DNA from 3 places in the Kitasatospora sp. NPDC007106 genome. Region 3 is predicted to be linked to each of the others. Evidence: riboswitches for the same ligand, from Rfam matches in the RefSeq annotation. Region 3 holds a riboswitch; each other region holds the start of a gene.

The links. A riboswitch is a leader RNA that binds a small molecule or an ion and turns the genes downstream of it on or off. The one in region 3 is predicted to bind cyclic di-AMP.
Region 1: another riboswitch for cyclic di-AMP. It lies ahead of ABZ641_RS09615 (transglycosylase family protein); the one in region 3 lies ahead of ABZ641_RS26090 (NlpC/P60 family protein).
Region 2: another riboswitch for cyclic di-AMP. It lies ahead of ABZ641_RS27100 (transglycosylase family protein); the one in region 3 lies ahead of ABZ641_RS26090 (NlpC/P60 family protein).

Annotation. Positions count from the first base shown of each region.
Region 1 covers NZ_JBEYFP010000065.1:842-17,637, reverse strand. Annotated here, with positions in the region: gene ABZ641_RS09635 (Ppx/GppA phosphatase family protein) at 1-912, opposite strand, end outside; partial or broken gene ABZ641_RS09630 (DUF501 domain-containing protein) at 1,050-1,559, opposite strand; gene ABZ641_RS09625 (septum formation initiator family protein) at 1,556-1,990, opposite strand; gene eno (phosphopyruvate hydratase) at 2,095-3,381, opposite strand; gene ABZ641_RS09615 (transglycosylase family protein) at 3,586-4,416, opposite strand; cyclic di-AMP (ydaO/yuaA leader) riboswitch at 4,421-4,586, opposite strand; gene ABZ641_RS09610 (cytochrome P450) at 4,799-6,088, opposite strand; gene ABZ641_RS09605 (SDR family NAD(P)-dependent oxidoreductase) at 6,351-6,779, shown strand; gene ABZ641_RS09600 (MazG family protein) at 6,737-7,729, opposite strand; gene ABZ641_RS09595 (glycosyltransferase) at 7,711-9,090, opposite strand; gene ABZ641_RS09590 (beta-glucanase) at 9,472-10,275, shown strand; gene ABZ641_RS09585 (hypothetical protein) at 10,289-10,537, opposite strand; gene ABZ641_RS09580 (hypothetical protein) at 10,881-11,288, opposite strand; partial or broken gene ABZ641_RS09575 (glutamine synthetase) at 12,265-12,351, opposite strand; gene ABZ641_RS09570 (NACHT domain-containing protein) at 13,007-16,708, opposite strand.
Region 2 covers NZ_JBEYFP010000503.1:110-4,062, reverse strand. Annotated here, with positions in the region: gene ABZ641_RS27110 (hypothetical protein) at 1-1,634, opposite strand, end outside; gene ABZ641_RS27105 (hypothetical protein) at 1,777-1,962, shown strand; cyclic di-AMP (ydaO/yuaA leader) riboswitch at 2,229-2,427, shown strand; gene ABZ641_RS27100 (transglycosylase family protein) at 2,433-3,605, shown strand; gene ABZ641_RS27095 (hypothetical protein) at 3,779-3,953, shown strand, end outside.
Region 3 covers NZ_JBEYFP010000462.1:456-4,750, forward strand. Annotated here, with positions in the region: gene ABZ641_RS26085 (NlpC/P60 family protein) at 1-872, opposite strand, end outside; gene ABZ641_RS26090 (NlpC/P60 family protein) at 1,111-2,178, opposite strand; cyclic di-AMP (ydaO/yuaA leader) riboswitch at 2,189-2,377, opposite strand; gene ABZ641_RS26095 (NlpC/P60 family protein) at 2,737-3,765, opposite strand; partial or broken gene ABZ641_RS26100 (NYN domain-containing protein) at 3,957-4,295, opposite strand, start outside.

The DNA.
Region 1 (16,796 bases), on a different contig from region 3:
GAGGATGTCGTGCTCGCTGACGACCACCTCGGCGGCGCCGGTGCGCTCCATGATCTCCAGCAGCACGAGGGCGCCGGCGGCGATCACGTCGGCCCGGCCCGGGTGCATCACCGGGATCGCCATCCGCTCGGCGTGGGTGGAGTGCAGCAGCCGGGTCGCCGTCGCGCGGACCTGCTCGACGTCCAGCCGGGCGTGGTGGATCTTCCCGGAGTCGTACTCCGGGAGGCCCAGGACGATGCCGGCCACGGTGGTGACGGTGCCGGCCAGGCCGACCAGGGTGGCCGCCTCGGTGAGCGGCACCGTCTCGGCGGCGGTGTCCAGCGCGGCGAGGATGTCGGTCTTGGCCCGGGCGATCTGATCCTCCGTCGGCAGCTCGGCGCCGCCGAAGTGCCGCTCGGTCATCCGGACGCAGCCGATGTCGACCGAGCGGGCGGCCTGCACCTCGTCACCGCCGAGCACGAACTCGGTGGAGCCGCCGCCGAGGTCGAAGACCAGGTACGGGGGCTTGAGGGAGCCGCCGGTGAGCTCCTTGGTGGCGCCGGTGAAGGAGAGCCGGGCCTCCTCGTCGCCGCTGACCACCTCGGGGACGACGCCGAGGATGCCGCGCACGCCCTCGGTGAACTCCGCGGCGTTCTCGGCGTCGCGGGAGGCGCTGGTGGCGACGAAGCGGATCCGCTCCGGGCCCACCCCGTGCGCCGCGACGATCTCCGCGTACTCGCGGCAGGCGGCGAAGGTGCGCTCCAGGGCGTCCGGGTGGAGCCGGCCGGTGGAGTCGACGCCCTGGCCGAGCCGGTTGATGATCATCCGGCGGTCGAGGTCGGCGATCTCCCCGGTCGCCGGGTCGAGGTCGGCGATCAGCAGCCGGATCGAGTTGGTGCCGCAGTCGATCGCGGCGACCCGGGTGGCGGTCACTGGTCCTCCTCCTCGGCGCGGGCGCGCTTGGCGGCGCGCTCGGCGGTCTTCTGCTCCTTGGCCGCGATGACCGCGGCGTGGTCCTGCTCCTTGGCCCGGTTGCGCAGGACCCGCTCGCCGGCCGCCTCGACCTCGGCCGGGGAGACGCACGGGCCCTTGGCCCACCAGTCCTCCAGCATGCCGATGGCCTCGTCGCCGAGCGGGTTGACGCCCTCGCCGGCCGCCAGCGAGTGGCCGACCAGCACGTGCAGGCACTTGACCCGGTCGGGCATGCCGCCGGCGCTGGGGAAGCCCTCCAGCACCTCGATGGCGTCGCGGCGGGCGATGTAGTCCTCGTGGGCCGCGCGGTAGGCGGCGGCGAGCTCCGGGTCCTCGGCGAGGCGGGTGCTCTGATCCTTCATCACGCCGTCGGCCTCCAGGGTGCCGATCAGCGAGGCCGCCTTGGGGCAGGTCAGGTAGTAGAGCGTCGGGAAGGGCGTGCCGTCGGGCAGCCGGGGTGCCGTCTCGACCACGTCGGGGTTGCCGCAGGGGCAGCGGTGGGCCACCCCGCGCAGCCCGCGCGGGACCCGGCCGAGCTGGGCGGCGATGGCGGCGACGTCGGCGTCCGACACGGTGCCGTCGGTGGCGGGGTGCTGTTCAGAGGTCATGGCGTGCTGTCTTCGTGAGGAGCGGGCGTCGAGTCGGCCAGGTCGACCGACTCGAGGACGGTGGTGTACCAGGGCTTGGCCGCCCTGACCGGGCCGGTGGGCAGCGCGTCGGCGGAGGCCGGGCCGGGGGACGCGGAGGGGTCGACCGAGACGAACGGGGTCTCGCCGGGCATCGCGAAGTGCAGCCGCTCGCGGGCCTGCGCCTTCACGTACTCCGGGTCCTGCCAGCGGGCCTTCGCCCGCCGGAGCTCGTCGACCTGCTGCCGGGCGTGCTCCGCCCTGGCCCGCTGGTCGGCGATCTCCGAGCGCTGCGTCAGGAACTGCCGGGTGGGGTAGGCGAGTATCGCCACCAGCGAGCACAGGACGAGCACGAGCACGGTGGCGCGGCTGGTGAAGCGCGGACGCCCCGCCAGTCCCGGGATCTTCCACATCGCTCGTACCCCTCCTGCTCACGCCGGTGCCCCGGCCCCCACCCTACGGGGTGGTTGCCGGGGCACCGGTCCAGCGGCCGTGTGTCAGCGCGCGGGTGTCAGCCTCAGCCCTCGTACTTGTAGCGGGGGAACGCGCCCCGGCCGGCGTACTCGGCGGCGTCGTCGAGGATCTCCTCGATGCGCAGCAGCTGGTTGTACTTGGCGACGCGCTCGGAGCGGGCCGGGGCGCCGGTCTTGATCTGGCCGCAGTTGGTGGCGACGGCGAGGTCGGCGATGGTGACGTCCTCGGTCTCGCCGGAGCGGTGCGACATCATGCAGCGGTAGCCGTTGCGCTGGGCCAGCTCGACGGCGTCCAGGGTCTCGGTGAGCGAGCCGATCTGGTTGACCTTCACCAGCAGCGCGTTGGCGGTGCCGGTCTCGATGCCGCGGCGCAGGCGCTCCGGGTTGGTGACGAACAGGTCGTCGCCGACCAGCTGGACCTTGTCGCCCAGCTTGTCGGTCATGGCCTTCCAGCCGTCCCAGTCCGACTCGTCCAGCGGGTCCTCGATGGAGACCAGCGGGTACGCGGCGACCAGCTCGGCGTAGTAGTCGATGAGCTCGGCGGAGGAGATCGCCTTGCCCTCGAAGGTGTAGGCGCCGTCGTTGTGGAACTCGGAGGAGGCGACGTCCAGGGCGAGCGCGACGTCCTTGCCCGGGGTGTAGCCGGCCTTCTTGATGGCCTCGACGATGAGGTCGAGCGCCTCGCGGTTGGAGTCCAGGTTCGGCGCGAAGCCGCCCTCGTCGCCGAGGCCGGTGGACAGGCCGCGCTCCTTCAGCACGCCCTTGAGGGTGTGGTAGACCTCGACGCCCCAGCGGACGGCCTCGGAGAAGGACTCCGCGCCGATCGGGGCGATCATGAACTCCTGGATGTCGACGTTGGAGTCCGCGTGCGAGCCGCCGTTGAGGATGTTCATCATCGGGACGGGCAGCACGTGGGCGTTGGGGCCGCCCAGGTAGCGGAACAGCGGCAGGTCGCTGGCCTCGGAGGCGGCGTGCGCCACGGCGAGGGAGACGCCGAGGATCGCGTTGGCGCCGAGCGAGGACTTGTCGGGGGTGGCGTCCAGGTCGAGCATGGCCTGGTCGATCAGGCGCTGCTCGGTGGCGTCGTAGCCGACCAGCTCCGGGCCGATCTGCTCGATGACGGCGAGGACGGCCTTCTCCACGCCCTTGCCGAAGTAGCGGTTCTTGTCGCCGTCGCGAAGCTCCAGGGCCTCGAAGGCACCGGTGGAGGCACCGGACGGGACAGCGGCACGACCGGTGCTGCCGTCGTCGAGGCCGACCTCGACCTCGACCGTGGGGTTACCGCGGGAGTCGAGGATTTCGCGGGCTACGACGACATCAATGGACGGCACGAGGCATCTCCTAGCGGAAGCGGATGAGGGTCGTTACGACCAGAGCCTAACCGCACGGGCCCACCGGGCCGTGCCGCGCATGGCCCTGTCTCACCGTGTGGCCGGTCTACTCGCCGGTAGTTCACCTGAAGGACCACAAAACCGGCCGCCCGCCCGCGGGTGCCGCCCCGCGGGCGGACGGACCGTTCGTACCGTGCCGGACCGTCAGGCCAGGCGCAGCTGCTGGCCGGGCAGGATCAGGTCCGGATCGGCGCCGACGGCCTCGCGGTTGTTCGTGTACAGCTGCTCCCAGCCGCCGGGCAGCCCGTGCGCGGCGGCGATGCCGGACAGCGTGTCGCCCTCCTGCACGGTGTACTGCTCGCGGCCGAGGGAGGGCACCGGAACGGCCTGCAGGGTGCGGGCGCCCTCGTCGGCGCCGTCGTCGGCCGGGTCGGCCGGGTCGGCCGGCCCGGTGGGCGCCGGCGGCAGGTGGCGCTCGTAGACCTCCTGGTGCGCCGTCCAGTACCACTGGTCGTCCTTCTGGTACCAGTACACGCCGGAGTCCGCGTCGAAGCCGCCGCGGCCGGGGAACTGCGGCGACGGCGACGACGGGGCCGCCGGGGCCGCCGGGGCCTGCGTCCGTCCGGTGCCGCTGCGCGTCCCGCCGCTCCCGGCGGACGCGCGGGTCAGGCCGGCGCGTTTGGAACACACCGGCCACGCGCCGGGCCCCTGGGAGGCCAGCACCTTCTCGGCGACGGCGATCTGTTCGCTCTTGCTCGCCTGGTGGGCGAGCGGGGCGTACCGGGCGCCGCCGAACCCCTTCCAGGTCCGGGCGGTGAACTGCAGCCCGCCGTAGAAGCCGTTGCCGGTGTTGATCCTCCAGTTGCCGCCGCTCTCGCACTGGGCGACCTTGTCCCAGATCGAGACGGGGGCGGCATGGGCTCCGCCCGCGGTGAGCAGCGGCAGGGCGAGGCCGACACCCGTGACACCCGCGACGGCGACCGCCTTCTCGGCGGACGTCCTGCGGCGGTGGCGGCCAGGTCCGGTGAAGAGCATGGGTTGTCCCTCTCCGAACGCCTGCGAGGTGAGCTGTCGGGTTCGGACCGGGAGGCTGGCCCGGCCGCGGCCGCAGGAGGGGCCCTGCTGACGCGGCTTCACCCCTAGCCGTGGGGACGGCGACGAACGTGGTTCCCCCGCCCCTGTCCTGGGTCTCGGTCGTGAGGCCCGGGCACGGCGGACAGGATTCGGCGTTGCCGTGCCGGGGTCCGCGGCTGCGGACTGTTCGGGAGAGTAAGCAGATCGAACGACCGATCACAAGCTCATATCGCGGGTATCACGGAGCAATTACGGAGAGCCGATAATCGCCCACGAACGATGCAGGTTTCTCCTGATTGACGAGTGTTCAGATCCGACCGGATCCGACCGGTGCGACACACCGTCAGACCGTGTCGCGCCGCCCGGACGGCCCTGCCGGGGTGAAGGCGACCGGCAGCTCGCGCAGGCCCCGCATGATGAGGCCGCCGCGCCAGCGCAGGTCCGCCGGGTCGGCGTCCAGGGCGAGGTCCGGCAGCCGGGTCAGCAGCGTCGCCAGGGCGGCCCGGCCCTCCAGGCGGGCCAGCGGGGCGCCGATGCAGTAGTGGATGCCGTGGCCGAAGCCCAGGTGCGGGTTGTCGGCGCGGGCGAGGTCCAGGGTGTTCTCGTCGGAGAACCGGGCCGGGTCGCGGTCGGCCGCCGCCAGCACCACCAGCACCGGGTCGCCGACCGGGATCTCCACCCCGCCGATCGTCAGCGGCCGGGTCGCGAACCGCCAGGTGGCCAGCTCCACCGGCCCGTCGTAGCGCAGCAGCTCCTCGATGCCGGTCTCCAGCAGGCCGCTCTCGCCGCGTGCCACCGACTCCTGCAGCAGCGCCCGCTGCCCGGGGTTGCGCAGCAGGGCGTGCAGGCCGTTGCCGATCAGGTTGACGGTGGTCTCGAAGCCGGCGAACAGCAGGATGAAGGCCATCGCCGCGGCCTCGTTCTCGGTCAGGTGCTCGCCGTGGTCGCTGGCCCGGATCAGCCCGGAGATCAGGTCGTCGCCGAGGTCGGCCCGCTTGCGGTGGATCAGCTCCGCCAGGTACGTGCGGATCCGCTTCACGGCCCGGCCGACGCCGCCGCGCTGCCCGCCGGGCTGGCCCGGCTTGGTGTGTCGCAGCATCATGCCGGCCCAGTCCCGGAAGTCGTCCTGGTCCTCCGGCGGCACGCCGAGCAGGTCGCAGATCGCGTAGATCGGCAGCGGGAAGGCGAACTCGTGGATCAGGTCGGCCGTGCCGCGCCCGGCGAAGGAGTCGATCAGCCGGTCGGTGAGCTGCTGCACCCGCGGCTCGAACTCCGCCACCCGGCGCGGCGTGAACGCCTTGGAGACCAGCCGGCGCAGCCGGGTGTGGTCCGGCGGGTCGATGTTCAGCAGGTGGGTCATCAGGTCGGCCTGCCGCTCGCCCGGGATGCCGACCCTGCCGGAGCGGTGCGCCTGCTCGCTGTGGTGCACCGGGTTCTTGGAGAGCCGGGCGTCCGCGAGCGCCTGCCGGGCGTCCGCGTACCGGGTCACCAGCCAGGCGTCCACCCCGCTGGGCAGCGTGGTGCGGTGCACCGGCGCGTGCTCGCGCAGCCAGGCGTACGCGGGGTAGGGGTCGGCGGCGAACTCCCAGGTGAAGAGTTCGGGTCGGTCGTCGGGTCGGGGGGTCTCCGGCATGCCCCGACCGTATCCGCTGCCGGGCGCCCCTCCCGACGGTGCCCGACCGGCCCGCCCGGCCCGCGCGGGCGCCGTCGGGAGGCGCTGCCCGAGGGCCCGTGCGGGACGGCCGGATCCGATCGGCCCGGACGGGCGTGAGCCTGGTCACCTGGGGGGTAATCCCTGTTGCGGAGGGTCGCGAGGTGCCTACGATCCTCCGATAACCGTGAGGGCGGACGTGCGGAGCCGCCCGCGGGGTGTCGTGCTCAGAGAGGAGCAGGCCGTGCGAGTAGCCGGGGCAGTGGTCGTCATCGCCGTACTGAGCGGGGGCGAGGGGGCCGACCTGGCCCGCCGCTTCGCCGCCGCGGGCGCCGCGGGCATGCTCGTCGCCGATCTGCGCCCGGGTGTCGCGGAGGACCTCGCCACCGAGCTCGACCGCCCCGGCTGCCCGGTCGTCGGCGTCAGCGGCGACGTCCACCAGCCCAGCGACGTCGCCGCCCTGGTCGACACCGCGAGCAAGCACCTCGGCCGGATCGACCTCTTCGCCGTCGCCGGCCCGCACGGCGAGCGGATCGTCTCCTTCGCCGACCTGGACGACAACCTCGCCCCGCTGGCCGAGCTGCTCGCCCTGGTCGGCGAGGCGATCAGCGAGGTCGTCCCGCCGCAGCGTCAGTCCGACAGCCCCTCGGCCGTCCGCACCGCCGTCCGGTAGCGCCGCGCGGCACCGCGCAGCGCCGCGTCGACGTCCACGCCGGCGTCGTAGGCGCGCTGCGCCACGGCCAGCAGCAGCTCGCCGACGTTCTCCGCGGTCAGCTCCCGCGGCAGTTCGTACGGGGCGTCCGGCACGGCGGTGAAGCCGGCCCGGCGCACCCGGGACACCAGCTTGGCCGCGTACGCGAGGGCGGGCAGGCCCGACGGGACGCCGTCCAGCACCGACTCCCGCTGCTTCTCGGCGGCCTTCAGCTGCTCCCAGTTGGCCTCGACCTGGTCGGAGCCGGTGGCCTCCACGTCGCCGAAGACGTGCGGGTGGCGGTACATGAGCTTCTCGACGATGTCGCCGGCCACGTCGTCGACGGAGAACGGGTCCTCCGGGTGCTCCTCGGCGATCCGCGCGTGGAAGAAGACCTGCAGCAGGACGTCGCCGAGCTCCTCGCGCAGCGTCTCCCGGTCGCCCTCCTCGATCGCCTCGACGAGCTCGTACGCCTCCTCGACCAGGTACTTCACCAGCGACTCGTGGGTCTGCTCGGCGTCCCAGGGGCAGCCGCCGGGCGAGCGCAGCCGGTCCATCACCGAGGCGAGGTCGAGCAGCCGCGCGCCCGGCAGGTCGTACGAGCCGGGCAGCAGCTCGATCTCGGGGACGCTGCCCGCCTCCTCCACCGCGAGCCGGGCCAGGGCGTCGGTGAGGCCCGGGTCGCCGTCCGGGCTGCCCAGCCAGACCACCGGGGCGGCCTCGGCCAGCATCCGGGCGAGCGCCGGAGCGGACGTCCGCTCGACGGTCTCCACCTCGACGCCGGCCTGCCGCAGCGCGGGCAGCTGCGGGTGCTCCGGGTCGGCGGCCAGCACCCGGCCGGCCGACCGCAGGGCCTCCCAGGCGGGCCAGGACAGCAGGCCGGGGGCGACCCGGTGGGTGGTGGTCAGCAGGATCAGCTTCGGAGTCTCCACACCCCCGAACCTACCGTCCCTCGGCGGCGCCCCGACGCGTCCCGCCGGGCGCCGCGGGCGGACCGGTCAGGCGGACGGCGCGCGCTGCGGCAGCCAGTCGGTGGTGCTGTCGACCAGGGCGATCTGCTGCGGGTCCCAGCGGCCGTAGCGGGGGTTGACCTCGACCTTGAGCTCCCGGCCGGCGTCGGCGAGGGCCTTGCGGACCACGGCGTCGCCCTGCTCGGTCCGGGCGTCCTGGCCGGCCGCCGAGGCGATCTTCTTGATGCCGATCTGCTGCCGGTAGAAGCCTCGCCGGAGCCGAGCAGGCCGAGGGCCCGGCGCCGGCGGTCGGAGATCGGGGTGACGACGGTGCGCCGGCGCTGGCGGCCCGTCCAGGAGACCAGGTGCCGGCCCAGCACCCATTCGCGGAACATCACCCAGAGCGCGAAGGCGGTGCCGAGCGTGCCGACCAGCAGGTAGGCGGGGTAGCAGGCGAGCGCCCGCCGCACGCCGAGCTGGAGGCTCGCGGTGGTGAGGGTGACCGCCGCCATGACCAGGAACCACGAGCCGAACCAGCGCACCGCGTCGAACTCGGTGAACCCGGTGGCCAGGTGGTAGAGCAGCGAGACGTAGCCCGCGGCCAGCAGGGCGCTGTCGACCATCATGGCGCCGAAGACCTTGGTGAAGCCCCAGCTGCGGAAGAACAGGCCCTTGTGCTTGTCGATGGCCTGGGCCCAGCCGGAGGCCCAGCGGTGGGTCTGGGCCCAGTACTCGCGCCAGCCGCGGGGGTCGCGGACGGCGACGAACTCGCCGCGGACGAAGCCCGCCGGGCGTCCGTGGCGGTTCATCTTGAGCGCGAGTTCGACGTCCTCGCAGAGGCTGTCGGCGGACCAGCCGCCGACCGCGCGCAGGTCGTCCACCCGGTACAGGCCGGCCGAGCCGGAGAGCACCGCGACCCAGCCGTGCCAGGTCTCGACGATCCGGGAGATCCGGTGCGCCGAGGCCCACTCGACGGCCCGGGAGCGCTGGAAGAGCCCGGTGCTGCTGTGCGGGGTGACCGACAGGCAGACGCCGCCGTAGCCGTGCTCGTCCATCACCCGCAGGCAGGTGTCGAAGACCTGCCGGGAGGCGAAGTAGCCGTCGGCGTCCAGCAGCGCGACATGGCTGGTGGTGACCCGCTCCAGGGCGTGGTTGAGCGAGCGGGGCTTGCTCGCGAAGCCGACCTCGATGACCTCGGCTCCGCATTCCGCGGCGATCCGCGCCGTCCCGTCCGTGCACGAATCCGCAATGACGAGGACTTTCTGCGGCGGCACGCTCTGAGAAAAGGCGGATTCCACCGCGATCGCGATGAAATCCGCCTCGTTGTGTGCCGGAATCAGCACGGTGACCGAATGCGTCACCGGCGTGCGAACCACTTCACCGCCGCGCCGACCGCGGTGGTCGCACCCCCGATGGCCAGCATGGCGAGCGAGGCGACACCGGTATGGGCGAGTCCGTACATTCCCTCTGCCTCCTTTGTTGTTCCGCCCGCGGACGGGTTCCGCCCGACGGTTCCGGCCGACCGGGGAGATGGTGCGGGCCGGTGAATGAGTCAGATGTACCACGCAGCCGTCTGCTGTCAGCTCATCACACAGCACAGTCGCCGCGACTCTCCGTCAATTCATCCGGTCAGCTCTGGATACGGGCATCCGCCGGGCCGACCGCGCATCGTGAAACCACCGGAGCCCCGCCGTCAGCCGGACGGCCGCCGGTCGAGGAGGGACATGCACCCGCTCCATCTGCTGCTGGCGGCCGCGCTCGCCGCGGTCCCGGGCGGCGCCCACCGCGCCGTCCCCGCACCGAGCCGCATCGTGTTCATGGACACCTTCGCCACCCTGGACGTCGGCCCGGGCCGCACCTGGGGCTGGCAGACCGCCGCCTACTCCCGGTGCACCGACAGCAGCGACAACCCGAACGCCTGGAAGCTCGACCGGCTCACCACCGCCGCGCTCTCCACCGCGTCCGGCCACCTCGTCATCACCGCCACCCCGCGGCCGGACGGCGCCTGGAACACCGGGCTGCTCACCACCGGCGACTCCTGCGGCTCCGGCGGCGACAGCGTCCAGGTCCGCACCGGGGACTTCCTGCTCGCCCACATACGCCTGCCGCAGGCCGACACCGGCACCTGGCCCGCACTGTGGACCTGGCGCGACGGCCACAACGAGGTCGACGTCTTCGAATGGCACGCCGACCGGCCGGAGAACATCGAGTTCGTCAACCACGTCCGCAGCGGCGACACCGTCTTCACCGCGCCCTACGTCGGCGCCGGGAAGTGGATCTACATCGGTGCCAGGTTCGGCGCCGACAACACCACCTGGTACATCGGCACCGACCGCAACCGCCTCACCGCCGCCTTCGCCGACCACACCGGTGTCGGCCCCGACTTCGCCGCCTACTTGATCCTCAACCTGTCGGTCAGCGACGGCGCCTTCCACTCCCGCCCGCCGGGCAGCACCCCCGCCACCCTGGAGTCCGACCTGGTGATGATCCAGCGGCCGGCGCCGGTCGGCCTGCCCGACGCGCCCTGACCGGCCGCGGCGCCTACGCCACCTGGAGGCAGTCGCGCCCGGACGTCCCGGCGCTCGACAGGTACGTCCCGGCGGATCCGCCCCCGGCGACGCTCAGCAGCTCCATCCCGTGCCGGCCGCCCGGGCCGTAGCCCAGCGCGGTGAGCCTGCGGCAGAGCTCCGAGGCCTGCGCGTGGTCGGCGCCCGCCACCGCGCTCACCATCAGCGAACGGCGGGGCAGCCCGGACGGCGAGGGCTGCACCAGCACCGTCCCGTGAGCCACGCCCGGCAGGCAACGGACCTCCTCCGGGACGTCCTCCACCACCGCGCCGGGCGCCGTCTCGGCAGCCGGCTCCTCCGAAGCCCCCGGCGCGGCCGGCGGCGCGCACGAGGGCCCCACCGGGACGGGGGCCGGCCGACCGGAGTCCGCCGCGGCCTCCCCGTCCGCCCCGCACCCCGTCACCGTCATCGCCACCAGCCCGGCAGCCGCCACGGCCGCCCACGCCAGTCCCCGCACGCGCATTCCCCGCCCCCGAGCCCGTTCGAACCAGCGATGATCATATCGACGCCGGTGCGGTGTGCTCGGACGTCGCACCCGGCGGCCCCCGCCACCGGCCGGGCGGCGCCTACTGCCCCGCCCACCGCCGAAGTCTCGCGACGGCGTCCGCCTTCGCGGCAGCCGCTCCGGACGTCTCCCCCCGGCTCGCCACGAAGGCGCTGATCGGCGTCCACCGCATCCGCCCCGCGGGCGGCCTCCATCTGACGGCGGGAAAGCCGGTGATCCCGACGACGTACTGCCGGGGGATCACCCGCGTCCACAGGTAGCCCCGCACCGTGAGGTGGCCACCCCTGCACGTCACGCCCAGCCGATAACCCCGTACCCCGAGGACCGCCCCACCGACCACGACCACCCCGGCCACCAGGCGCGACAACCCACCGGCGGCCTCCACCGCGTACACGAGGCCCCCGATCGACGGCACCAGCCCGAGCACGGCATTGGCGACGCGGTTCACCCCCGACGGTGACAGCTCCATGATCCTCCCGCCCTTCGTCCGCACTCGGAGGGTTCCCGCCGTGGGGATTCCCCGTGCCCACCACCCGGCGTCCACCGCACCGCCGTGACGCTCCGCAGCTACCTCCGCCGCGCCCTCCGACGAGTCACGACCACCAGGCGCACGGCGTAGAACGCGACGAACAGCACCGGCAGCACCTGCTGTGGTCTGCGGCTACAGCACCTGCAGGTTCTTACGGAGCAGGCTGTCCTTGACCTGCTCTGATGCCGTCAGCATCTGTCAGCACCGGTTGCTCGGCCCACCTCACACGGCCCGTAGTCCAACTCCTGCTTTAGGAGCACAGGCGTCAGCCACTTGGACTGACCTGGCCCGATACACGCCAGTCGGGAGGCCAGCCAGGCCGCGCCAGCGCCCGCGGTTCCGCTGTTCCCCGCCTAACCGGGCACGGCTGTGGCACGCCGCTCCTAGACCTTGTGGAAGAGCTCTGGAGGTACGTCGGGCGGCATGGCGTTCGTGAGCGTCACGTACGCCGGCCCGTACGGTGTCTCAACGCACCAGTGTTCCCATTGGTCCAGCTCGTGCGAGATGTATCGGCGCATCAGACTGCGGAGCTGGTCCCACTCCGCGGCTGACAGGCGCCCTTCGGGTGCCACGTCATGATCCACCAGCCCCACAGTAGTGAGCCGCACTCAAGGCTGGAAGATGGTGGCTACTGCGGGATTGGCCCCCTTCGTCCCGAAGCAACCCGAGCAGGCCTGGGGCAGTACCGCTGACCTGCGCTAATAGTCTGCAACGTACGCAGTCGTCCGCCGAGGTACGGGTCCCGCTACAACGCGGGCGAGACACTCAACCCGACGGTGCGAGAGGGACACTCCTACCCTCATGGCCCACAGACGGCCCAGGAAGGACGAAAGCCCTGAAAACGCCTCTCGGGCCGGCGGATCGCATCCACCGGCCCGAGGGGCGTCGTACGCTGCAGGCCTGCTCCGGCCCGCGGTTACAGCACCTGGAGGTTCTTGCGCAGCTCGAACGGGGTGACCTCGGAGCGGTACTCCTCCCACTCCTGGCGCTTGTTGCGCAGGAACTGACGCAACGGAATGGCCGCCTGTGGGTTTGCACGGCAGACCACTCCTGACCTGCTGTGAAGCCGTCGCCGCTTGTCAGTGTCCGTCGCCCCCGGTTCCCCTCGCACGGCCCACAGACGGCCCAGGGCCAGACCCCTGCATTACACGGATTGGTGTTGGCTACAGGCCGGGGCCTGCGCGTGACCCACGCTGGACAGCTCTAGGGTTCCGCGCCTTTGGCACCCGTGATTGACCGTCACGTACCACCCGAACCGGCACGACTGTGGCACATAGCCTGTCCCTCGATGCAAGCTACTGGCAACGGGGTAGCTGAGGTCTCTTGTCGAGGCCTGCTAGCGCCCATCATCCGCTGGCGACCAACTGTGGTTGCCACGGTGGCTGTACCTCACTGCAGTACAGCCACCCGTCCGATGCCATACGGCTCTGTCTTCACTTCCCGCTGTCCGTGTATCGGCTGTGGTAATACCGCCCCAACCACAGCAGTTGCGGGATTCGCAGATCACCAAAAGCCTAAGCAAATATCCTTAACTACCGGCCACCAGGTACGAGTTCGATCACCGGGTGAGATACCCCATCATCACTCCCGAATGTCCTGCCACAGGATTCACCACCCGCTATCGTCTCGGCGTCCCGTTTGATCCACCCGACGACAAGCTAGAACCACTTCTGCTCCTCCGCGATTCTAAGAACCGGCCTGACATGCCCCCTGCGCCGGGCGAAGTTATTTTCGGCGGAGGTGAGCAGATTCGATGGCATGTCCCACGCCCTTTCCATTACCTGCTCCGCAAGCGAGCGCGACATTTTGAGCACCTTGGCATCAAATCTCGGACGGACGGGGAAAAACACCCCCGGACCATACTTGCGGTCAATCACAGATAGAAAATCTTGCTCGGAGATCGCATCCACAGAGAACCGCTCCCAGGCGTACTGAATGAGCAATCTTGCCAAAACCGGATCATCCTCAAACTTTCCCGAATTCAGCGCCAGGGCATCCTTCTCCACGCAAGGCTCCACCCTGTCAAAGAATAGCACTACCATGCGGGATCCATTTTTCCATGCATCCCTTGAGTGCAGATTGCTCGGAAGAATCTTTTGTGCCCTGCTGGAGAATCTGCGAGATACCTGGGTAAACTGCAGCAATACGTCGAAATGGTCTACAGAGATCGAATCAACAGCAGACGCAATGCTTCCTCGAAGCTGCATGATCACCTCGGCTTCTGCCCATGTGAACATGGTCGCAAGCCACACTGTCCGCTCAAGTTCTGAAGCAGCTGCGTCAAGCTGCGCCAACCACCATGCATCCTGCTTGCCTCGCCGCTTTGCGTTCCGCACCCGGTCGATGAAGGGGAAGGCAGGGTCAAACAGTCGATCAGCGCCCGCGCCGCGTTCCTTTTGCGAGCGCACCGCGCCCGCGGTGATCCCAATGCAATAGCTAGCCCAGCTTTCGCCAAAGCTTTCGTCGAGCAGTCGACAGAACTCTTTCCAGTGAGAAAGCTCTTTCGCCCCCCCGGATGAGCTAAAGGATTCCTCCATCAACGAACTCAGGCTCACAGTCGCAGCGACGGACGCAGAATTTGAAGACGGGAAATCCTTCACGTCGTGCAGCCGTGATGTCAGGTAGTTGATAATGGGAGGCGAGTCTCCCTCGGTAAACATCGACCAAACTGTCGGGTTAACCATGAACGAAAGAGTTCCCACGAACCCATCGGAAGTCGCCGTAAGCGGATCAGAAAGTACGTACAGGCTGGCTTGACGGCGAAGAATCTCGCTCGCAGCCTCAAAGTAGGCACCAGCTGCAACCAAATCGGGAATGAGCGGCATCAGGAATTCGTCATCCGCACCCAAATCGGCGATACCAATCGCGGGAAACACGTCCAGCCATCCACCAATTTTGATCCATGGCCTCCTGTCCCCTGGGTCCTTCCTAAGGAAATCCTGAAGCCACCTACCCTCGACATTAATAGAGGTGTTCGCCTTCTGCGCCATAATCACGGCGCATGCCGCCCGCGCGCGCTCACTAAATGGATCGGACCCAAGGATTTTCCACATCTTTTCAACCACGTACGAACCGCCGGCCTTGTCGACCAGGAAAAGATTAAGGTCGGAGCTATCGGCCATAATATATGATCGCGCCCTACGCTCCGCCCACCTGATTCCTGGCTTGTCGAAAAGACTGTCGAGGAGGCGCTCCGTAGCAGGCACAGACTGGAAGAACACCCAGTCCTGAAGCAATGCCAAGGCAAGCACGCGCGGATAGTTCATCCCTCGAAACTCGGGCTTGCCGCACAGAATCGCGACTCGCTCGGCCAAGTCAAGGAGCTCGCCCATCGTGAAGCACCCAGCAAAAAAGCGGGTAACGTTCAGCCAATACGAGTTCGGAGCAATACCATCGAATCTGTCTGGCTTCGTGCCACTCGCGGATTGCGTGGCAGAGATGTAGGGGGCAGTATCGTACAGGTAGCGCGCAGCAAAATACTCTCGAAGCGGCTGAACCTCGAACTCGTAAGTCCCCTCCACCCTCGATACGAGGGCGACGATACGGTCCATTCCAGTCAGCAAATCGTCCAGCAGCGCCTCGGGCTGGCGAAGCTCGCGCAGCCTGCTCCGCACTACGGCTTGAAGCTCATCCCGGTCAATTCGACCAGTTGTTCCGCGCCCTTCGGCTCTGGCATGAATGTAGAAGGCCAAGTGCTGATGAATAGAAATTAGGAGATTTCTATGCTCGCGCACAATTGAGCTCTTCTCCACCTCGCGATTAAAATATGACTCAACATAGGAATCGTATAGCTCTGTCCTTTTGTCGGGCAGACTCGGCCCCTTATGGAGAATCAAACTCAGCAGGATAGAGAGCTGCATTGTATTCTTTGCCAGCTCAGCCATGTGCGGCGCAGACATCTTTTGAGAAAGAATATCGCGAATCTCGGCAATGTCCGATGCTGCCAAATTTCGCGCCTGACCCCACCGGTCGGTATAGTTGAGTGCAATGTCCGGCGTGATTGCGGCAAGTTTCAGATACTGAAACCTCTGATGCGAGAAAGACGGCGCATTCGATACAGCGGTTGGCCGACTGGTGATCAGAACCCGAACCCTTCGAGAGTTCTGATTGAGTCGAACGATAGCGGCGCTGACCTCCTCCACTACTTTGCTTCGGTCCTCAAGGTCAGCAACCTCGTCAAGCGCGTCAAGAATGATAAATACTGGATACTCTTCAACCAGAAAAGCAAGATCGGACACGCTGAAGTCCAAGCCGCCGGAGTATCGCTCCACATGTGCCGCAAGTGCCCCTTCGAGCGATTTCTTGCCATCATGAAGAGTGTCGGATTTTCCGGACCAGGGATCAAACCCGTTCAGCCATGACGCCAAGTCACGGAGCTCAATCTTGAAGGGCATAAGAACGGCAGAGCTCGAGTGTGCCGGCGGGAGGTTGATGTCTTCCCGCTGCAATAGTCTGGCACGGTGAACCTGGGCAATGTACTGGGCCAAGGTTGATTTACCTTGGCCGGGAGCGCCCTCTAGTACGATCTGAGGGAACGTGTCAGAGAAATCTGCGTCTAGAAGAAGGTCGGCTCCCCCCATCAGGGGATATCGGCCGGTAGAGTATGCATGGTACCGGCGCGGCAGCCTCTCGGCGGCATCGACCCTTGCAGCGTTATAGACGTCGGCGGAGCTGACCACATGAACTCGGGATGTCGATTCTTCCTGATGAAGCCGGCGGTTAACCGCATGGGCGTAGTGCGCGGCTACCCCTTCATGGCCGTTATCGGGCCCCAGCATCGGCGCAAGTGGTACATCGACAAACAGGTCGAAGAGTGAACTAGGCAGCAGATGGGCCTGCTTGAACCTAATCGACGAATCCCGCTCGAACTGGTGGGCAAAATAGGAGATTAGCGCCCGCTGCCGGCGCCTGCGACTTTCCTCGGGCCCCATCCGCTCCACCACTAGACGGAGAAGATCGGTTCCAGAAAGCAGCGAAGGGTATCGAAGCTTGAGGTCGTAGTTTGTGTCGAGGCGCCTATCAAGGTCGTCCCTCCACCAGCACTGCGCTTCGATGGGGACGTTTTCTCTTAGGTAGCGGTCAACCTTGTCAATGGTCCCTGTATCAAGATTCGCACTAGGCGGAAGATTGGTGATCAAGAAGTATTTAGTGAATCCTCGATCCTTAAGCCGCTCGATCTTTTCCAGTTCCCCATCGATCGATTCTGCGATCCATTTGAACGGGTCCCTGATGCTCGCAGGCTTAGCTGTGAACTTAACTTGAAACACTATGTCTGAGTGGCCGCTGCTTCGGGCAGTTGCATCCCTGCCTCCATCGGCCATTCCCACAGGGAAGCACTGAACTCCGGGATACTCGTTCACCAGGAGAGATTGACACAGCATCTGGAATCGCTGATTAAGAAGCGATTCATAGTTATAGTCCACACCGGCTCCGCGCTAGGACCGCCTA
Region 2 (3,953 bases), on a different contig from region 3:
CGTTCACCGGCCTTGCGCAGGACGATCCGGGCCGGTTCTGGTGCCTGCGGGTCGAGCCACACCTCGTTGCCGCCGAAGGAGCAGTCCAGCACGGCGATGTCGTCCGGCTCGCCGTCCGCGGTGGCCCGGAACGCGACGCCGGCCTTCCGATAGCCCGTCAGGTGGCTCCGACCGATCGTCACCGTCGTTCCGGCGAGCTGGTGTTTGGCCGTGGCGACCGCGTAGTCGGACTGGCCCGCGGCGTCGATCAGCAGGCCGTCGAAGACGGTGCCCTTGTCCCGGCCGAGCGCGTGCACGGCCACTCCCCCGGCGCCGTTGCCGTACAGCACGCCGCCGTTGTAGTCGAAGTCGTTGAGGTAGGCGCCGTGCTCGACGCCCCAGCCGCCGTTGTGGTACGCGACGAAGCGTTCCAGGGTGTGGTGGTGACGGGCGTTCAGCCAGACGAAGAGGCCGTTCTCGAGGTTGTTGTGGGCCAGGCAGCGCTCGAAGGTCCAGACGCCCTCGCTGGTCTCCGGCCACTCGTAGCCCGAGGCGCCGGTGGCGCCCTGGACGCCGACGGCCACGCAGTCGCGAGCGGTGCCGCCGGTGCCGGCGCCGAGCGAGAAGCCGGTGAGCCGGTAGCCGCGGGGGTTCGGCTCGTGGACGGTGCGGGAGGCCACGCAGGACTCGTAGGTGATGTCGTCGGACGGCGCCTGCGGGGTGCGGGTGTCCAGCGGGCCGTCCCACCAGTAGGCGTCCTCCCAGGTGTTGTGGCTGATGCAGCTGCGGAAGGTGATGCCGTGGCTGGCGTGCGGGACGAAGGCGTGGCTGCCGCTGTCGCGGACCACCACGCCCTCGACGACGGTGCCGCGGGAGGTGTCGCCGAGCATGTGGAAGTGCAGGCCGTACCGGCCGAGCACGGGCTCGGTGACCGACGAGCCGTTCCAGGTCTCCTTGCCCGGCTGCCGCGGGCCGAGCCAGCGCAGCGCGGCGTGCCGGACGTCGGCCCGGCGCGAGCTGGTCAGGTGGACGTGGGCACGGCCCTCGGCGGTGCCCTCGATCCGGACGCTGCGGGTCAGGTTGAGCACCTCGGCGCCGACCGCGACGCCGCCGCCGGCGGTCACCCGCGGGTGCGGGTGTGCCAGGGGTGCGGTCAGCGTGACGGTCTTGCCGTCGACCCGTCTGATCGTGCACAGATCGTACCGGGTGGAGAATTCGTCCTCGCTCGGGGGTCCGGTCGGCGTGACGGCCAGCTCGTCGCCCGCCCGCCAGCCGACGGGCGGCTCGGCCAGCCGCAGCTCGGTGTCGCCGGCCCGCAGCGCGGCGGCGGCGCGGACCCAGGCGGTCTTGGCGGCGCCGTCCAGCCGCAGGTAGCCGGTGCCGGTCACCCAGAGCCCGGTGTCCCCCTCCACCACCGTCATGCCGCCGCCGCGGAAGCTTCGTTCGTTCACGGACGGAAATCTCAGGGTGTGCACGGAGCCGTCCGCCGGGGCCAGCGCCAGGACGCCGCGGACCTCCACGGCGCCCGCGGAGGAGAGCGTGAGGCTGCGCCCGGGGGCGAAGACCAGCGAGCCGCCCGGCTCGACCACCAGGGAGCCGATCGACGCGTCGGCGTCCAGCAGGACGCGGTCGGCGATCCTGACGGCGCTCCTCACCCCGGGGACGGCGCCGCCCCAGCCCGCCGGGTCGGACCAGCGGCGGCCCGTCAGATCGACCGGGGAGGGCGAGGGGCCGACAGGAGCCGGGGCAGCCCGCGCATGCCCGGCAGAGGGCCCTCCGGAGGCCGCAGGGAGGGGCGTGGCCGCCGACGCCGGCGCGGCCGACGAGGCGAGCGCACGGCGGGCCAACTCGCCGCCGCCGACCGCGGCCGCGGCGGTGGAGATCCCGAGCCAGACGAGCATCCTGCGCCGGCCGACCCGGCGGTGCGGCGCCGGCCGTCGCGGCACTCCGCCGGACTCCGCCTCCCGGTGCTGCCCGTGGTGATCCATGAGCGGTCGACCCCTCCCCCGGGCCGTCGCCCGGCCCCCCGTCCTGAAGCATAAACAGGCCGGTTTTCCCGGAAGGGCCTTGCCGGAAATCGACAGAAGTCGATCACGAAAAGATCAAGGGGTCGATCATGGAATATACCAAGATCGGCTGTGACCGGCATCACACATGTTTGCGGTTTGAACTTAACTCTGTCTAATGTCCTCCCACGTTCGTGGTCACACGGACCCAGTTGGCCCGAACGCCGAGTCCTGCCGGCGGTCCGACTGGCAATGCGAAACGCACTTCGGCAGGGGCGGGGGAACCAGGTAAGTCGCCCGGGAGCGGTCCAGCACCGCTCCCCGGCTTGGGGTGAAGCCGCACGCGCGGAAACGGCGAGGGATCGCCGGATCCTGCGCGCGCGGCCGGGCAACTCCAGCCCGAATCCGACAGCTCACCTCGCAGGCGTGGGAGAGGAACGCTGCTTCATGCTGTCCATCAACTCCAAGCGCGGCCGCCGCATTCTCGCCACCACCGGCGTCGTCGGCATCGGCCTCAGCATCCCGTCGCTGGCCGCCGGCACCGCCTCCGCCGCCTCGGTCTCCACCTGGGACAAGGTCGCCCAGTGCGAGTCCTCCGGCGACTGGCACATCAACACCGGCAACGGCTTCTACGGCGGCCTCCAGTTCACCAACAGCACCTGGACCTCCTTCGGCGGCGGCAGCTACGCCTCCCGCGCCGACCTGGCCACCAAGGACCAGCAGATCGCCGTCGCCGAGAAGGTGCTGGCCGTCCAGGGCCCCGGCGCCTGGCCCGTCTGCTCCGTCAAGGCCGGCCTGACCAAGGGCGGTCCGGCCCCCGAGATCAACACCGGCGGCTCCGCCTCCACCCCGGCCCCGGCGGCCACCACCCCCGCCCAGCCGGCCGCGCCGGCCGCGCCGGCCGCCTCCACCGGCTCGACCGCCTCCACCGGCACCTCGCAGGACGGCAAGGCCTGGCAGGGCCAGAAGTCCCGGCAGGGCCAGTGGAGCCACGGCGCCACCTACACCGTGCGGGCCGGCGACTGGCTGTCGACCATCGCCGAGCACAACCACGTCCAGGGCGGCTGGCAGAAGCTCTACGAGATCAACAAGTCGGTCCTGAAGAACGGTCCGCACACCATCTACCCGGGCCAGAAGCTGTCGCTGGGCACCCCCGCCAAGGCGTCCTCCACCCCGGCCCAGGCCGCCCCGGCCGCCGCCAAGCCGGCGACCACCGCGGTCAAGGCGAGCACCACCACCACGACCGCGCAGACCGCCACCGGCTCCAAGGCCGCCGCGGTCAACTTCGCGCTCTCCAAGGTGGGCCAGGCCTACATCTACGGCGGCACCGGCAACGGCGGCTGGGACTGCTCCGGCCTCACCCAGGCCGCGCTGCGCGCCGCGGGCATCTCCGTCCCGCGCGTCGCCGCCGACCAGGCCGACTACTCGACCCGCGTCTCGCTGGACAACCTGCAGCCGGGCGACCTGCTGTTCTGGTCCAACAACGGCAGCAACTCCGGCGTGCACCACGTCGCGCTCTACATCGGCGACGGCAAGTACGTCGAGGCCGCCAACCCGAGCGCCGGCGTCCGCGTCCAGACCATCGCCAACTGGGCCCCGGACTTCGCCGGCCGGGTCTGAACCGCCCCTCCCGGCGTCACACACGCCGGGGCAGGCGCCCGAAGCCGTACCTGGGTCCCTCGGCCCGGGCGCTCCTCTCCCCCTCCGCAGCCCCGGAGCGGCCTCCCGCCGCCCCGGGGCTGCGGCCTGCCCGCGCGGATAGGCTGACGCTCCCACGGAGTTGAGGAGCCGCCATGGCAGCGAAGGTCACCGTCACGCTGGACGCCGATCTGGCGATCGAGGTCATGCTGGCCGTCGGGGCGGGCAACCCGCAGGACGCGGTGGAGCTGATCGTCCGCGACTACCTGGCCCGCAGCCGCCGCACCGAGGCCCGCACCGGCGACGCCGCCGACGCCGAACGCACCACCC
Region 3 (4,295 bases):
GCCTGCGCCTGCGAGGTGCGCGGCAGGGTGACTCCGGCCTGCCGCCAGCTCCAGTACATCAGACCGGAGCAGTCGAACGTGGAAGGGCCGGTGGATCCGTAGACGTAGGGCGAGCCGATCCGGCTGATCGCGGCGGCCAGGGCGGCGGCGGCACGGTCGGAGGAGGGCGGCTGGTCGCCGAGGTCGATCCGGTCGGCGCCGTGCGCTGCGCGGCGGGCCGCGTCGGCGGCGTCGTCCGCGGCCAGCCGGGCGCGTTCGTCGGTGGTGAGGCCGCCGAGCAGCCGCTGGGCGTCGCCGAGCCGGCGCCGGACCTCGTCCTTGTGGTCGGCGAGCGAGCGGCGGACCTCCTCCAGCTCGGCGAGCTTGGCGGTGGCCTCGGCGCGGCGCTGGTCGAGCCGGCGCTGCCGGTCGAGCACCTGGTGCAGGGTGTCGCTCTGCCGGCTGGCGGCCTGGTCGAGGGCGCGGGCGCGGGTGAGGTAGCCGGCCGGGTCGGACTCCAGCATGAGGCGGACGGAGGGGTCGAGCCCGCCGTCGCGGTACTGGGCGGCGGCGGCGGTGGCGAGGTCGGTGTAGAGCCCGTTCAGCTCCTCCTGGCCGGCGGCGACCTGGTCCTGCAGCTGGCCGGCCTCGGTCTGCAGGCGTTTCTGGTCCTCCCCCGCGGCGTTCGCGCGCTCGCTGGCCTGCTCGGCCTCCTCGTAGAGCCGGTCGACCTTCGCCCGGACGTCGGCCGTCCGCCGCCCGGGGTCGGCGGGGGCGCCGTGGGCCGCGGTGCCGACGGTGGCGCCGACGGCCGTGGTCGCCGCGGCCGTGAGCACCAGGGCCCGGGCGAGGGTGTGGCCGCCCGGCAGTTGGGGGCGTCGATGCGCGGACATGCGGCGGCGGCTCCGTTCCTGCGAACGGACGGCCGCCGCCGCCCGGGTCGGGCGGGCGTCCTCGCGGACATCCGGGGGCAGACGTTAGCGAGTCCGGCCGAGCTAGTCCAAACCCTGCCAGCACCGAATATTTGACCTTCAATCGGACATTCTGCCGACTGGGCCGCCGGGTGCGGCAACGGCCGCGGGCCCGGCCCCCAGGGGGAGCCGGGCCCGCGGGGAGCCGCCGGACGGGCCGTCAGACCCGGACGATCGCCGAGATCGGCATGGCCGTCGCCGAGACGTAACGGACGACCGCACCGGTGTGCGGCGCGTGGATGACCTGCCCGCCGCCCACGTACATGCCGACGTGGTGCTGGTCGCCGTAGTAGATCACCAGGTCGCCGGGCTTGGCGTTGGCGATGTTGGTGCCGATGTTGGTGCCCGCGCCGGCCTGGGACTGCGAGGTGCGCGGGATCGAGACGCCGGCCTTGCCGTACGCCCACTGCATCAGACCGGAGCAGTCGAAGGTGCTCGGGCCGGTCGCACCGTACACGTACGGGGCGCCCAGCGCGGACTTGACGGCCGCGATCGCCTTGGCGGTGTACGAGCCCGAGGGCACGTCCACACTGCCGAGGTCGGGACGGGCGGTGTCCCGCGAGGCGCGGTCCGCGGAGGACTTGGCCGCGGAGGCCGCCTTCGCCTCGGCCGCGGCGAGGTCGTCCTTCTCCTTCTGCGTGAGGGTGTTCAGCAGGGCGCTGGCCTTGGCCAGCTTGTCCTGGAACTCCTCCTTCTTGGCCTTCAGCGCGCGGGTGCTGGTGTCCAGCTCGGCGAGCTTGTGCTCGGCCTCGACCTTCTGGCCGTCCAGCTTGGCCTGCTCGGCCTTGAAGGACTTGAGGGTGTCGGCCTGGGTGGCGCTCATCCGGCTGACCGCGCCGGCCTGGCCCAGGAACTCGCCCGGGTTGCTGGAGAGCATCAGCTGGACGGTCGGCGAGATGCCGCCGTCGCGGTACTGCTGGGCCGCGACCTCGGCGAGGCGGCCCTGGACGCCGCTGACCTCCGCCTGCTGGCGGGCGACCTGGTCCTGCAGCTGGGTGACCTGCTTCTGCAGGTCCTGCTGCTTCTGCTCGGCCGCGAGGTAGGCCTCGTTGGAGGCCTCGGCCTGCTCGTTGAGCTGGTCGACCTGGGCCGCGACCTGCTCCTTGGTGGGGGTCGGGTCCGCGTGCGCGCCGGTCTGCGAGGAGAGGGCCACCGCAGTGGCGGCTGCCGCAGTCAGGATCGAGGCACGGGTACGGCCGACGGGCTTGGGACGACGATGGGACGCCACGAAGGCGGACTCCTTCTTCCTCACACCGCCTACCGGGTGAGCTGACGGGTTCGGGCCGGAAGCATTGCCCTACGACGCCTCACGCCCGCACCCGCCCGTCCGCGGTCCGACCGCGGCCCGGCCGGCGCGGCCGACCTGACGCCGATTCACCCCGAGGGAAACGTGGTTCCCCGGCTCCGTTCGACAGCACCCCCGCAGGGGCTCCCCGTGGACGGTCGGGACCGTCCTGCTGCGTCGCGGACTCGGCGGCGACCACCGCCGCCGCCCGGGTTGGGCGAACCACTGTGCGGTGATCCGTGGGGATGACCCTAGTAACCGATCCGTGATCCGTTCAAATCCTTGTCAGAAAAACGACGGGGAAATGTTGTCGTGAAAATGTGATTGCGACCGCCGGTGACCGGCAATCCACGCTCGGCTGACGCGATGTCACCCGTCGGCGGACAAAACGCGACGCCCGGGCGTGTCGGAGATCACACGGTGATCGCGACGCGCCCGGGCGTGTCATGCGGCATCAGAAACGCCGCAGGTGAGGCTTATGTCCGAATTGCTACTGGAGGGTCAGACGCGGCGGATCGTCTTGATCGGCAGGGTGTCGGCGTCCATCACCTTCACCACGTCGCCGGTGTGCGGCGCGTGGACGACGAGGCCGTTGCCGATGTACATGCCGACGTGGTGCGCGTCCGAGTAGTAGATGACGAGGTCACCCGGCTGGGCGTCGGCCAAGGAGGGTACCCGGGCGCCGACGCTCGCCTGCGACTGCGAGGTGCGCGGCAGCGACACGCCGGCCTTGGCGTACGCCCACACCATCAGACCGGAGCAGTCGAAGGAGTTCGGGCCGGTGGCGCCCCAGACGTACGGGGTGCCGCGCTTGCCCATCGCCGCGGCGACCGCGGTGGCCGCGTAGCCGGAGGCCGGCGGCAGGCTGCCCAGGTCGTAGCGGCTGTCGCCGCGCGAGGCGCGGTCGGTGCCGAGGACCGCGGCGCGCTCGGCGGCGGTCAGCGTGCTCAGCAGGCTCTGGGCCTCGGAGAGCTTCTTCTGGACCTCCGACTTGGCGTCGTTCAGGACCTGGGTGGAGCGGTCCAGCTCGGACAGGATGGCGGCGGCCTCCTGCTTCTGCTGGTCCAGCCGGCGCTGCTGGTCCCGCAGGCCCTTCAGCGTCGAGGCCTGGGTGTCGGTGGCCTGCTCGTTGCTGGACGCCTTCGCGAGGTAGTTGTCCGGGTTCGAGGAGAGCATCAGCGCGACCGTCGGGTCGACGCCGCCGGTGCGGTACTCGTCGGCCGCGACCGCGGACAGGCCCGACGCCACCTGGGAGAGCTGCTCCTGGCTGCGGGCGATCTGGTCCTGCAGCTGGTCGGCCTGCTTGCGGAGCTGGTCGGCCCGCTCCTTGGCGCCGTTGTACTTCTCGGCCGCCTGCTCCTGCTCCTCGAGCAGCTTGTCGACCTGGACCTTCACCTCGTCCTTGCTCGGCTTCGCCGGCGCGGCATGCGCGGCGGCCTGGGCCGACAGGGCGACCGCGGTCGCGGCGGCAGCGGTGAGCACGGTGACCCGCGCGCGGCTCGGCTGCTTGGGACGGCGGTGGGAGGCCAAGGGACTAGCTCCTTCTTCCTGCTGGACTCACCCGATCGGGTGGACGTCCGGAAAATAGGTTTGACGCCAGACCCTAGTGAAGATCCGCCCCCTGCGCCACTCCCGTGCCGGGCGAACTTGGCGCGGAACGCTGGATTTCACCACCCCGACACAACCCCGCCACCATGCCCTCCACCTGGGCCGACGACCCGTCAGGGCCGGGCGAGCCGGTTGAGCAGCAGGATCGACGCGACCGGGCGTGCACCGGCCTTCCGTACGCCGTCCGCGACCTCCCGATCCGTGGAGACCACCACGACCGGCCGGCCCTGCGGCTCGGCCCGCACCAGGCGGCGGATCAGCTCGTCCGCGGTCTCCCCGGTGCGGCTGAAGCGCACCCGGACCCCTCGCGGCGGCGCCATGATCACCGGGACGTCGAGGTCCTGCCCGTCGAAGACACAGGTGACCTCGGCCTGGGTGCGCTGCGCGAGCATCGCCAGACCGCCCAGCAGCCGCATCCGCTGCTGCTCCAGCGGCAGCGTCGGATACCCGGT